DNA from 4 places in the Faecalibacterium duncaniae genome. Region 2 is predicted to be linked to each of the others. Evidence: predicted binding sites of a transcription regulator. Region 2 holds the regulator's gene; each other region holds the start of a gene.
The links. The regulator HrcA, encoded in region 2, represses chaperone genes, less so after heat shock. The targets are predictions, from matches to a motif close to TGTTAGCACTCNNNNNNNNNGAGTGCTAACA.
Positions count from the first base shown of each region.

Region 1: a site for HrcA is predicted at 1,529-1,559, ahead of GXM22_RS06680 (co-chaperone GroES). Genes of this name have one in related genera too.
Region 3: a site for HrcA is predicted at 1,213-1,243, ahead of htpG (molecular chaperone HtpG). Genes of this name have one in related genera too.
Region 4: a site for HrcA is predicted at 1,338-1,368, ahead of GXM22_RS06055 (Hsp20/alpha crystallin family protein). Genes of this name have one in related genera too.

Region 1 is NZ_CP048437.1:1,373,012-1,376,219, forward strand. Features, by position in the region: gene GXM22_RS06675 (DUF6017 domain-containing protein) at 23-997, opposite strand; gene GXM22_RS06680 (co-chaperone GroES) at 1,637-1,921, shown strand; gene groL (chaperonin GroEL) at 1,970-3,208, shown strand, end outside.
Region 2 is NZ_CP048437.1:2,896,004-2,899,211, reverse strand. Features, by position in the region: gene GXM22_RS13995 (stage V sporulation T C-terminal domain-containing protein) at 1-471, shown strand, start outside; gene hrcA (heat-inducible transcriptional repressor HrcA) at 656-1,729, shown strand; gene GXM22_RS13985 (nucleotide exchange factor GrpE) at 1,726-2,355, shown strand; gene dnaK (molecular chaperone DnaK) at 2,458-3,208, shown strand, end outside.
Region 3 is NZ_CP048437.1:2,049,856-2,053,063, reverse strand. Features, by position in the region: gene htpG (molecular chaperone HtpG) at 1-1,126, opposite strand, end outside; gene GXM22_RS09935 (hypothetical protein) at 1,414-1,845, shown strand; gene GXM22_RS09930 (HD domain-containing protein) at 1,882-2,388, shown strand; gene GXM22_RS09925 (ABC transporter ATP-binding protein/permease) at 2,506-3,208, opposite strand, start outside.
Region 4 is NZ_CP048437.1:1,246,669-1,249,876, forward strand. Features, by position in the region: gene GXM22_RS06045 (ATP-binding protein) at 1-177, shown strand, start outside; gene GXM22_RS06050 (pyruvate kinase) at 218-1,174, opposite strand; gene GXM22_RS06055 (Hsp20/alpha crystallin family protein) at 1,502-1,966, shown strand; gene GXM22_RS06060 (GNAT family N-acetyltransferase) at 2,141-2,608, shown strand; gene GXM22_RS06065 (pentapeptide repeat-containing protein) at 2,595-2,879, shown strand; gene GXM22_RS06070 (M15 family metallopeptidase) at 3,143-3,208, shown strand, end outside.

The sequences.
Region 1 (3,208 bases), 1.5 Mb from region 2:
TCAAATCCTCCTTTGGGTTGGTTTACAGGCTTTCGCCCTCGTTGCAGGTGTAATCGGGTATGCCGGATTTTTTCGGTTTCCCATAAAAAGTACCATCTGCCATATCGTGAGATACAAGGGACGTGTAATAGCTGCCAATCGTAGACGGGGCATTGAAAAGGGCAGCTTTCATGTACTGCTTGATGTTGCGGATTTTGGTGGTGTTTTCCTGCATACAGTCAAGTACAAAGCGGATATGTTCGCTGTTCAGTTTCATAAACCTTGCTTTTACAAGCTCTGCCGGGTAGTCGTCCCCGGCGATACGGATTGTTTTTCGTTTGGTGCAGACGGTTTCAAGAATAAGGGCAAGGATTTCCTCTATCCTGTCCCGGTCAAGGTATCTGTCCTGTATCAGATAGTCGTACTCAATATTGTCCTTGATGATTTCCTCATACACGCTGTATGCGTCTGTCGCTTCCTTTCGCTTCCGTTCCGGCGGCTGTGCCGCGTCCTCTAAGGGAGAGGGATTTAGGGAATGGAAAGGAATGGAATGGGTACTTGATACATCTGTATTTAATTTTTCTTTTTTGGGTAAGTTAGTTTTTAATAGTTCTTTATTTAATTGCGTTGGATTTTCCGACGTCGGGTTATCCGGTGTCGGATTTTCCAATATCGGCTTATCCGCTGTTGGATTTTCCAATACCGGACAATCCAATGCTGGGGGCTGTGGCTGTTCGTAAATGGTGTACTCGATAGCGGTCATTTTGCCTTTCTCGTCGCGTCCCTGCCGCCTTGTGATATATCCGGCTTTTTCAAGCTCCCATACAGCGGTGCGGATAGCGTCGATACTTTCCCGGTTGATAAGGGACAGCCCTGCAAGGGTGTAGTCCCAATCTTCGGGAAGTGAGAGCATTTGCGACAACAAGCCCTTTGCCTTTAGGGAAAGTTCCTTGTTGCGTAAATGGTGGTTGCTCATAACCGTATAACCTTTGTTCTTTTCCACGCGGAAAACTGCCATAGCTTCATCACTCCTTTGGTTGGATTTGTTACGCAGTAGAAACGCGGTTTTGAGGGAAAAGGTATCAACCCTTGCATTTCTCATTTCCGCGCTCTAAGAGCCGCATAAATCAAGGCTTCATTTGCCCTTACTGCGTAACATGAGGGCATAAAAAAGCAGCGTTCCTGTTCTCCAGTGTAGGAGTGAGAAACGCCGCCTTATAGGTGGTGTTATTTTATTTTTTCTTTTCGACGTGCCGCGTAAGGTGGTGTAGCGGTCTATCCGGCAGCCCGCAGGTGCTTTTTGCATATCAAGGCTCAATCCGTTAAAAGTAGTAAATGAGTAGTAAAATCAATTTGCAAACCTGCGAATATGCCCGTAAATCAAGCATTTTTCAAGACAATCAACTAATTTGGATGAAAAAGAGCAGTCTCTCCGGAAAAGAGAACTGCTCTTTTTTCGATGTAAGGATACTTTTTCGGGTGGTCACAAATTGTTCAAAAAGAAAAATCAAAAAGGTCTTGATTTTTCAGTTCAAGATGAGTACAATACACTTAGCACTCAGAGAAAAGGAGTGCTAAACAACCAGAGACCCAGCAGGAATGGGCCGAAGGTGCCAAAAAAGTTTTCATTATATTTTATTATAGGAGGGCAAGAACTATGAAGATCATTCCTCTTGCAGACCGTGTTGTTATCAAGGCCGTTGAAGTCGAGGAGACCACCAAGGGCGGCCTCATCCTGACCGGCAGCGCCAAGGAGAAGCCCCAGGTGGCTGAGGTCGTGGCTGTTGGCCCCGGCGGCATCGTGGACGGCAACGAAGTCAAGATGACCGTGAAGGTTGGCGATAAGGTCCTGACCAGCAAGTACTCCGGTACTGAGGTCAAGGTGGACGGTGAGGAGTGCACCATCGTGCGTCAGGGCGATATCCTGGCCATCGTGGAGTAAGTTTCCCCTCTGAAATTGAAATTTGAGCTTTGAAGGAGCGATTTGATTATGGCAAAACAGATCAAGCAGGGCGAGGATGCCCGCAAGGCACTGTGTGCCGGTATTGATACCCTGGCAAATACCGTGAAGATCACCCTGGGCCCCAAGGGCCGCAATGTGGTGCTGGGCAAGAAGTTCGGCGCACCCGTCATCACCAACGACGGCGTGACCATTGCCAAGGAGATCGAGCTGAAGGACGAGTTTGAGAACATGGGCGCACAGCTGGTGCGTGAGGTCGCAACCAAGACCAACGATGCCGCAGGCGACGGCACCACCACCGCAACCGTTCTGGCACAGGCCATGGTCACCGAGGGCATGAAGAACGTTACTGCCGGTGCCAACCCCATGGATATCCGCCGCGGTATGAGCAAGGCTGTTGCCAAGGCCGTTGAGACCATCAAGGCCCACAGCCAGAAGGTCAAGGACAGCAACGATATCGCCCGCGTCGGCACCATTTCTGCCGGTGATCCCGAGATCGGCCGCCTGATCGCCGAGGCTATGGAGAAGGTTACCTCCGACGGTGTCATCACCATCGAGGAGAACAAGACCACCGCCGAGACCTACAACGAGATCGTGGAAGGTATGCAGTTTGACCGCGGCTACCTGACCCCCTATATGGTCACCGATACCGACAAGATGGAGGCTGTTCTGGACAACGCCGCCATCCTGATCACCGATAAGAAGATCAGCGTCATCCAGGATCTGGTCCCCCTGCTGGAGCAGGTCATGCAGAACGGCATGAAGCTGCTGATCGTGGCTGAGGACATCGAGGGCGAGGCTCTGTCCACCCTGATCGTCAACCGCCTGCGCGGCACCCTGAACGTCTGCGCTGTCAAGGCTCCCGGCTTTGGCGACCGCCGCAAGGAGATGCTGCAGGATATCGCAACCCTGACAGGCGGCACCGTTGTGTCCGCTGATCTGGGCTATGAACTGAAGGACGCTACCGTTCAGATGCTGGGCCATGCCCGTCAGGTCAAGGTCACCAAGGAGAACACCACCATCGTGGGCGGCGCAGGCGATAAGGATGCCATTGCAGCCCGCATTGCACAGATCCGCAACCAGATCGAGGCTTCCACCAGCGATTTCGACCGCGAGAAGCTGCAGGAGCGCCTGGCAAAGCTGGCCGGCGGCGTTGCAGTCATCAAGGTCGGTGCTGCTACCGAGGTCGAGATGAAGGATAAGAAGCTGCGCATCGAGGACGCTCTGAACGCAACCAAGGCTGCTGTTCAGGAAGGCGTTGTCGCTGGC
Region 2 (3,208 bases):
ACCCAGCGCATCCGCAGGGGAGACCCGCTGGAGATCTTCACAACAGGGGACGGCGAGGTCATCTTCAAAAAGTATTCGCCCATGGGGGAACTGAGCGGGGTGACGGCCCAGTATGTGGATGTGCTGAGCAAGTGCTTTGCCCTGACGGCCTTTGTCTCAGACCGGGACCGCATTCTGGCGGCATCCGGTGCGGGCAGGCGGGATCTGGCAGACCGCAGCGTGAGCCAGCCGCTGGAAAAGCTGATGGACAGCCGCAAGCCCTACCAGAGCGATGGCAGCCCCGAAAAGGCATTGCTGCCCTGTGAGGGCTCACCCCGGGCGCTGCTGTGCGCCGTGCCCATCATTGCGGCGGGGGATGTCACAGGCAGTGTGGGCCTGCTTACGGAGGACCGCACTGCCCAGCCCGATGCCGCCCAGCTCAAGGCGGTGAACGTGGCGGCGGCATTTCTGGCAAAGCAGATGGAGGAATGATCTATTATATAGGAGAGCCGCCGCAGGGCGGCTCTTTTTTGTGGGGCCTTTATGACAGAATTATGAATCTTTCAAAACTTTTCTGAGAAGCTATTGACAGCGCCGCAAAATTGGATATAATGGTCTTAGCACTCAGGAAGAAGGAGTGCTAAAGAACGAAAAGCGAACGAAGGAGGCAGGCGCTATGACGATGGATGCACGCAAACAGCGTGTCTTGCAGGCAATCGTTGCGCTGTATGGCCTCGAGGGCGAGCCCGTGGGCAGCAGTGTGCTGGCAAACTACTTTGATATGGCAGTTTCCAGTGCCACGCTGCGCAACGAGATGGCCGCGCTGACCAAGCTGGGTCTGCTGGAGCAGCCCCACACCAGCGCAGGCCGTGTCCCCAGTGCCAAGGGCTACCGTTATTATCTGGATCATCTTCTCAACGATGACCAGCCGCTGGACCGTGTGACCCGCGCCCGTGTGGACGCGGTGTTCGCAAGCCTTGACCACGAGCCGGAAAAGCTGGCACAGGGTGCCGCCAAGGCGCTGGCCGCCATCAGCGGCTGCACCGCCGCCGTCAGCACCCCCTGTGCTGAGGATCTCTGCATCGCCCACTACGAGGTGGTGCAGGTGGGCCGCAGCGCCGCAGCGGTGCTGGCTGTGACCACTGCCGGTTATGTCCGCACCCGTGTGGCGCGGGTCCGCACCGGTCTTTCCCGGGAAAATGCAGCGGCGCTTGCCGCCCTGCTCAACCGGAATCTGACCTTTGTGGCTCCTGTTGATCTGTCGCCCCGGCTCCTTGCAGAGCTGTGCAGCCAGATCAGCCCGGAGCTGGTGCCGGTGATCAGCGCTGCCGCCGCCATCCTGCAGGATTCCACCCAGCCCCATGTGTATCTGGGTGGTGAGCAGTACCTGCTGGACTGGCCCCAGCTGGACGGCAAGGTGGGCAGCATCCTGAGCCTGCTGAACGACGAAGAGCAGGCCGCCGCCCTCATTGCACCCCCGGCAGAGCAGAGCGAGAGCATCCTGCTGGGCGAGGATCTGGAACCTCAGATCCCCGGCCTGTGCATCGTGAGTGACCGGTATCTGGTGGGCGGAGGCCTCTGGGGCTCCGTGGCCCTCATCGGCCCCACCCGGATGCCCTTCCAGAAGCTGATGCCGCTGCTCCACACCTTTGCCGATCAGCTTGGCGAAGGAATGAGCGGCAAACGAAAAGATACCCCGCAGGCAGCCGCACCCCGGCGGACTGTGATCTATAAGGAGGACCTGGAATGAGCGAAGAAACAAAAAAGACCCCGCAGGCAGAAGAACCTGCCGTGGAGCCCAACACCGCCGAGCAGGCCGCCCCGGAAACTGCACCTGAGCAGGCAGCGGCTCCCGAGACGAACGCTGAAGCGGCAGACCCCAAGAAAAAGGATGGCTTCTTCAACAAGAAGGCCCGGGAGCTGGAGGCCGTGAAGGCAAAGCTGGACGCGGCTGAGAAGAATGCCAATCAGGCCAAGGATCAGCTGCTGCGGATGGCCGCCGAGTATGAGAATTACCGCAAGCGCTCCACCCGTGAGGCTGACCAGAAGTTCAACGACGGTGTGTCCTTTGCCGTGAACCAGATCATCCCCATTCTGGATACGCTGGATATGGCGGCCAACGCCCCCACCACCGACGAGAATTACAAGAAGGGCGTGACCATGACGCTGGACAAAGCCGCCAAGGCGCTGAACGCCCTCCATGTGGAGGAGATCGAGGCGCTGGGCAAGCCCTTTGACCCCAACTTTATGAATGCCGTGCAGCAGATCCCCGCCCCCGATGGGCAGGAGAGCGGCACCGTGATCACGGTTTACCAGAAGGGCTACAAGCTGGGCGATAAGATTGTCCGCCATGCCACCGTTGTTGTGGCAGAGTGATTTTGCAAGACCCCGCAAGGGTTTTCAAATATAACATCCGCTTGGTAACATTTGAGCATCACATAAACAAAAAACGTTCTGAATTTGAGAGGAGCTTTCATTATGAGTAAGATCATTGGTATCGACCTTGGTACTACCAACAGCTGCGTGGCTGTTATGGAGGGCGGCGAGCCCGTTGTTATCGCTAACTCTGAGGGTGCACGTACCACCCCGTCTGTTGTCGGCTTCACCAAGACCGGCGACCGTCTGGTGGGTCAGGTCGCAAAGCGCCAGGCCATCACCAACCCTGAGAACACGGTGGCTTCCATCAAGCGTTATATGGGCACCGACCACAAGGTGACCCTGAACGGCAAGGAGTACACTCCCCAGCAGGTCAGCGCTATGATCCTGCAGAAGCTGAAGGCAGATGCTGAGGCTTATCTGGGCGAGACTGTCACCGATGCAGTCATCACCGTTCCTGCATACTTCAACGACAGCCAGCGTCAGGCAACCAAGGACGCAGGCACCATTGCCGGCCTGAACGTCAAGCGTATCATCAACGAGCCCACTGCCGCATCTCTGGCATACGGCATCGATAAGGAAGAGGACCAGAAGATCATGGTCTACGACCTGGGCGGCGGCACCTTCGATGTCTCCATCATCGAGATGGGCGACGGCGTGACCGAGGTTCTGGCCACCAACGGTGATACCCACCTGGGCGGCGATGACTTCGACCAGCGCATCATCGACTGGATGGCAGATGCGTTCCAGAATGAGAACGGCATCGACCTGCGCAAGGATAAGATGGCTGCACAGCGCTTGAAGGAAGCTGCTGAGAAGGCAAAGATCGAGCTGTCCAGCGCAATGAGCAGCC
Region 3 (3,208 bases), 850 kb from region 2:
CCAGCATGGAGTGCAGCTCGTTCTTGATCTTCTTTTCCAGTGCGTTGTGGATCAGCTTGAGCTGGTTGTCCTTCTGCAGCATCTCACGGCTGATGTTCAGGCTCAGATCCTGGCTGTCCACAATGCCCTTGACAAAGCTGAAGTAATCGGGCAGCAGGTCTGCGCACTTTTCCATAATGAGCACGCCGGATGCGTACAGAGCCAGACCCTTCTCATACTCCTTGGTGTAGAAATCATAGGGGCGATGGCTGGGCACGAACAGCAGGGCGTTGTAGTTGGCGGTGCCCTCGGTGCGGCTCACAATGACGCGGGCGGGGTCAGAGTAATCGTTGAATTTATCCTTGTAGAAGCTGGCGTATTCCTCGTCGGTGACCTCGCTCTTCTGCTTCTTCCAGATGGGCACCATGCTGTTCAGGGTCTCAAGCTCGGTGTAGGTCTCCCACTCCGGCTTGTAGTCCTCGGGCTTGGGATCGGGTTCGGGCTTCTGGCGGCTCTTCTCCCGCTCCATCTGGATGGGATAGCGCACATAGTCGCTGTACTTTTTGACGATGGCCACGATGCCGTATTCATCGAGGAAGTTCTCGTAATTGTCGGTATCGGTGCTGTCCTTGATGTGCAGGATGATGTCAGTACCGGCGGTGTCCTTCTCGGCGGGGGTCAGCTCGTAGCCATCAGCACCGCTGGACTCCCACTGCCAGGCCTCGTCCGCACCGTATGCCTTGGAGATGACGGTGACCTTGTCGGCGACCATGAAGGCGGAGTAGAAGCCCACGCCGAACTGACCGATGATGTCGATGTTCTCGTCCTTGTTGTCCTTTTTGAAGTCCAGAGAACCAGAGTGGGCGATGGTGCCCAGGTTCTGCTCCAGCTCCTCTTTGGTCATGCCAATGCCGTTATCGGAGACAGTCAGCAGGCGATTGTCCTTGTCGCGGGTGAGCAGGATACGGAAATCGCCCTTGTTCATGCCCACGGAAGGATCGGTCAGGCTCTTATAATAAAGTTTGTCGATGGCATCCGAAGCGTTGGAGATCAGCTCACGGAGGAAGATCTCCTTGTTGGTGTAGATGGAGTTGATCATCATGTCCATCAGCTTTTTGCTTTCAGCCTGAAATTCTTTCTTCGCCATAATACAAAACCTCTTTTGTACAGTATTCAGATCCGGCCCCTCGCAAAAGGAGCGGCAATGCAGAAGAAACAACCGATGCTGCATCTTCTTAGCACTCATATCTTTCGAGTGCTAATATACACCGATGCGGGTCAAAAATCAAGGGGTTTCATAAAAAGTTCAGAAATGAACTGGAACAAAATGCCTTTTGTGCGTTGCTACAAAAAATTCATAAAGAAATAGTTGACCTTTCACAATTTTTAGCGTATACTGGTCAGCGGAAACAAACGAGGAAAGAGGAATATGTTATGGCAATGAAGCCGGAGATCTCCGTGAAGAACCTGCTGATGCAGGCATTCCTGACGGGCTGGGAACGCTCGGACAAGAGCATTTCGCAGGATGAATACTTACAGAGTGCCATTCAGGTCATCGAGGTGCTGCAGGTGGAACCTGAAAATGTCTACGCCGAGGAGGGCCTGGGCCTGACCGATGGCGATGAGGTGGATCATCTGGACGACCTGCTGCGGGCAGACGGCCAGTGGCTGTATTACGGCGTGGAGGAGGAAAACTTCTTCCTCATCCAGTGGTACCCGGACAAGGCTTCTGCCGAGGCCAAGCTGGCCGAGCTGGAAGCACTGGGCGACGGCAGGCAGTATCTGGTGGACCTGAGCCTGACCCGCGAAAATCCTTCGGCCGCTGAGAACTTCGGCAGCTCCAACCCGGTTCAGCTGCGGAGCTGAGCCCGGCGTTTCTGACAAAAAGAAAGGGAATTTTCCATGCAGCTTTCACAAACGGAACGGGAGCGCCTGTCCGCTATTCTGGAACAGTACGACCATCACCCCAAGGTGCAGGAAATGCGTGAGTTTATCCAGCACGGTGATGTGACCACCTACCAGCACTGCAAGAATGTGGTCGTGGTCAGCTGCTGGATCAACCACCGCTTCCATCTGGGAGCCGATGAGACCACGCTGGCCGTGGGGGCCTTCCTCCATGATTTCTACCTCTATGACTGGCACAAGCAGGGCTCCTTCCACGGCCTGCGGCATCTGTTTGAGATGCACGGCTTTTCCCACCCGGGGTCTGCCTGTGTGAACGCACAGCGGGTGTTCGGCATTACCAAAAAGGAGCAGAACGTCATTGCCAGCCACATGTGGCCCCTGACTTTCCGTCATATCCCGACCTGCCGGGAGGCGGTCATCGTCTGTCTGGCGGATAAATACTGCGCCATTGTGGAGAGCATGTTCCGCCGCACAAGGGTGGGCGCTGACGAAGAAGAGTGGTAAAGAAGCCGCAGCACTGTTCACATTAAAGCAAAAGACCAGAGTTGTAACGCCTTTTGGCGAAACAACTCTGGTCTTTTTTGCTGGGGCTTGTGCAACAGCCTCTTTGGAAAAGTGATCTTATTCTGCTCTCAGAGCCTTGACAGGGTCAGAGCGGGAGGCGGTTTTGGCGGGGATAAAGCCGCCCAGAATGGTCAGCACAGTTGCCAGCGCAACCAGCACCACAGCGGCCTTCCAGGGCAGAACGGCCACTACGCTGGTGCCGACGGCGATCTTCTGGATGAGCATGTTGCCCGGAATGAGCAGCAGTCTGCTGAGGCCGATGCCCATGAGGCCCGAGCACAGGCCGATGATGAAGGTCTCGGCGTTGAACACCTCGGAGATGTTCCGCTTGGAAGCACCGATGGCACGCAGGATGCCGATCTCCTTGCGGCGCTCCAGCACGCTGATATAGGTGATGATGCCGATCATAATGGAGGAGACCACCAGCGAGATGGAGACAAAGGCCACCAGCATGTTGGAGATCATGTTGATGATCCTGGTCACGGAGGTCATCAGGGTGCCCACCACATCGGTGTACTGGATCACCTTGTCTTCCGCGCCCTGCTCACGCATGGCGGCATTGTAGCTGTCCAGCACATTGAGGACCTTCGCCTTTTGCTCGAAGTCCAGCGGATAGATGTTGATCTGGCTGGGGTCGTCCTCGCTGGCATAACCAAAGGCCTGCAGGTTGCTTTCATAGGTGGCGCTGGTGGACATCATTTTCGACTTCATCAGCTCCGCCAGATCGTCCTCGGTCATGTTGAATTGGATGGCATTCCGG
Region 4 (3,208 bases), 1.5 Mb from region 2:
GAAAAGCTGACCGAGATTCTGCGCAGCAACGACATCCAGAGCGTGACCATCCTCCGCATGGAGGTGCCCTGCTGCGGCGGCTTGGAGATGGCCGCAAAAAAGGCACTGCAGACCAGCGGAAAGTTCATTCCGTGGCAGGTGGTCACCATTTCCATTGACGGAAAAATTCTGGACTAAATGCGGCAACACAGATCGACCGAGTGTCTTTGACTTTGGGTTATTCCAAGGCGGTGCGGGCAGTGCGCACAAGATACTCCATGGCCTCCACCGGGTACTGCCCGGCGGCGGTCTCCCCGGTGAGCATCACGCTGGAAGCGCCGTCTGCTACGGCGTTGTAGATGTCGCTGACCTCGGCGCGGGTGGGGACCGCCCGGCTGCACATACTGTCCAGCATCTGGGTCACCACCATAAAGGACACCCCGGCAGACCGGCAGACCGCCGAAAGCTGTTTCTGACACCGGGGCAGCTCCCACAGGGGTATGGCGTTGCCAAGGTCCCCGCGGGCAATGACCACTTCATCCACAAGGGGCAGGAACTCCGGCAGGGCCTGTACCCCCGCAAGGCTCTCGATCTTGGCAAAAATGCGGATCTGCCCGGCCCCGGCCTGTTCCAGCGCCCGGCGCAGGGTGCGGATGTCCTCAGCCCCCCGCACGAAGGGAAGCATCACCCCGGTAACGCCGCAGGCTCCCGCCAGCTGCAGGTTTTGCAGGTCCTCCTCCGTCAACGTGGGGGAGGCCACCGTCAGCCCCGGTGCCGCAAGGCTTTTACGGCTTTGCAGGGTGCCGCCCCGTACCACAGTACACTGCAGGGCAGCGCCATCGGCTTCGGCCACCTGCACAAGGAGCCTGCCGTCGTCCAGCAGGAGGTCCTGGCCCGGCCGGGCTGCATGCACCAGCGCCGCCGGGCAGGGGACACCCCCTTGCCCCAGCCGGAGGCTCTGGCCTGGTTCCAGCACAAGGGGCTGGGGCAGCGTGCCAATGCGCAGCTCCGGCCCCTGCAGGTCGATGAGCAGCTGGGGGATGCCCACGGCGTGGATGATATCCAGCCAGTCTTTGTGGGCCGAAAGGGGCCCGTGGGAAAGGTTCATGCGGATGCCCGTCATGCCAGCTTCCACCATGCGCTGCAAGGTCTCCAGCTGGGCACAGGCGGGGCCAATGGTACCATAAAATTCCAAAAAATCACCCGGTTTCGTTTTTTCCTATTGTAACACGGAACGGGACCGTTGAAAAGTGCCAAACCAGGCGGCAACGAAAAAAAGCGTGGCAGCCCGCCCCAAAGGGGAAAACGGGGAGAGCCAGAACCAAGAAATTGTTGCAGAAGTATTATTTTTTCGTGAATATTAGCACTCTACTATTGACATTGCTAATTAACGGTGCTATAACAGTGGCGTGCTCAGGAGGAAGGGCAAAAGGAGAGCCGCTAGGCTCCCCGGAAAGCCCTTCTGAATGGGCGCTTCAGATTTTTTGCCCCGACCCGAACGCCGGGATTGGAGGAATGATTTATGCTTATGCCGACTGTTTTCCATGAAAACCTGTTCGATGATTTCTTCGATCCGTTCTGGAATGACGCTGCACTGGAACGTATGATGAACCGTGAGGCGCGTGATACCTTTGGTAAGCGCGGTGCAAACATGATGAAGACCGATGTCAAACAGACGGACAACGGCTACGAAGTAGCGGTTGATCTGCCGGGCTGCAAGAAGGAAGACGTTCAGATGGATCTGAACGACGGCTACCTGACCATTCAGGCAGTGCGCAGCCACAGCAATGACGAAAAGGATCAGAAGGGTCGCTATCTGCGGCGCGAGACCTTCTCCGGCACCTGTGCACGCAGTTTCTACGTGGGCGATGTGAAGAAGGAAGACATCCATGCAAAGTTCGAGGATGGCGTCCTGCATGTTGAGCTGCCTGCTCCTCAGCAGACGAAGGCTTTGCCTGAGAACCCGAATCTGATTGAAATCGAGTAAAATGCCGGTCGTGTGTGCCAAGTCACACACGCACATAAGATGGTCCCGGAGAGCTGCAACAAGCCCTCCGGGGCCATTTTTGTTTCCTGATATCTTTTCCGCAGAGAGAGATCATGGTATACTGAGAACGACAACTCGGGATTTGTGCGACCGATTACAGGAAGGAGAAGGATAATGGCTATCACATTAAAGAAAGCAACGAGAGAAGATATAGAAACCATCTGGAAAATGCAAGTAGAGGCATTTACAGAGCTTTTAGATAAATATCAAGATTTCGATATGAGTCCGGCAACTGAAAGCTTAGAAAAAATAATCGCTAAATTTGAACAGCCTTGGACAACTTATTATTATATCGTTGAGAATGATATAGTTGTTGGTGCAGTACGAATAGTTAATAAAAACGATGGAAGTAGAAAAAGAATTTCGCCAATTTGGATTATGGGTGAATTTCGCAATAAAGGATATGCTCAACAAGCAATGATTGAACTTGAAAATATATATGGTTCTGACCATTGGTGTTTGGATACAATTTTACAAGAAAAGGGAAATCTACATCTATATGAGAAAATGGGATATGTTCAAACTGGAAAGGTTGAGCATATAAACGAAAAAATGGATATAGTATTCTATGAAAAAAATTGACGAAGAAATCAGACAGACAACTTCTGGTTTATCAAAGAAGAAAACTGAGATCGTGGGTTCCATGTTTGCCAAGTGCGAGATGCAGATGGTGAATTTCATGGGCACAGAGCTGCACGAAACGGAATTTTACCAGTGTGATCTGCGGAAAGCCGACTTCCGGGATGCCACAGGCTATAAGGTGGATATTCTGGGCAGCCGCCTGAAGGATGCGAAATTCTCGCTGCCGGAGGCCGTGAATCTGCTGGCAGACCTGAAGATCAAGCTGTCCTGAACGAGTCCTCTGCCACGGCAGCCGGTCACCCTCTCCATTGACGGGAAAATTCTGAATTGAGGAAAGCGCTTTAACGCGGGATTTTTATAAACCCCAAAGGGAGTTCTGCTCGGACGTTCGTCCGTAACGGAACTCCCTTTTTTGAAAGACACAATTTTTTAACATCCCTTTCCGTTTACACCCCGGCGAAAGAAGTGTATAATAAAATAATGTAATTGTGCGGCTGTGCATTGCGAAATGATGTGAGAAGGGAACCGATATCGATGAACCAAAACAAGCAAGCGCCCCGGCGGCGGATGACCCGGCGGGAGTGGAGGATCCGGCGCTGC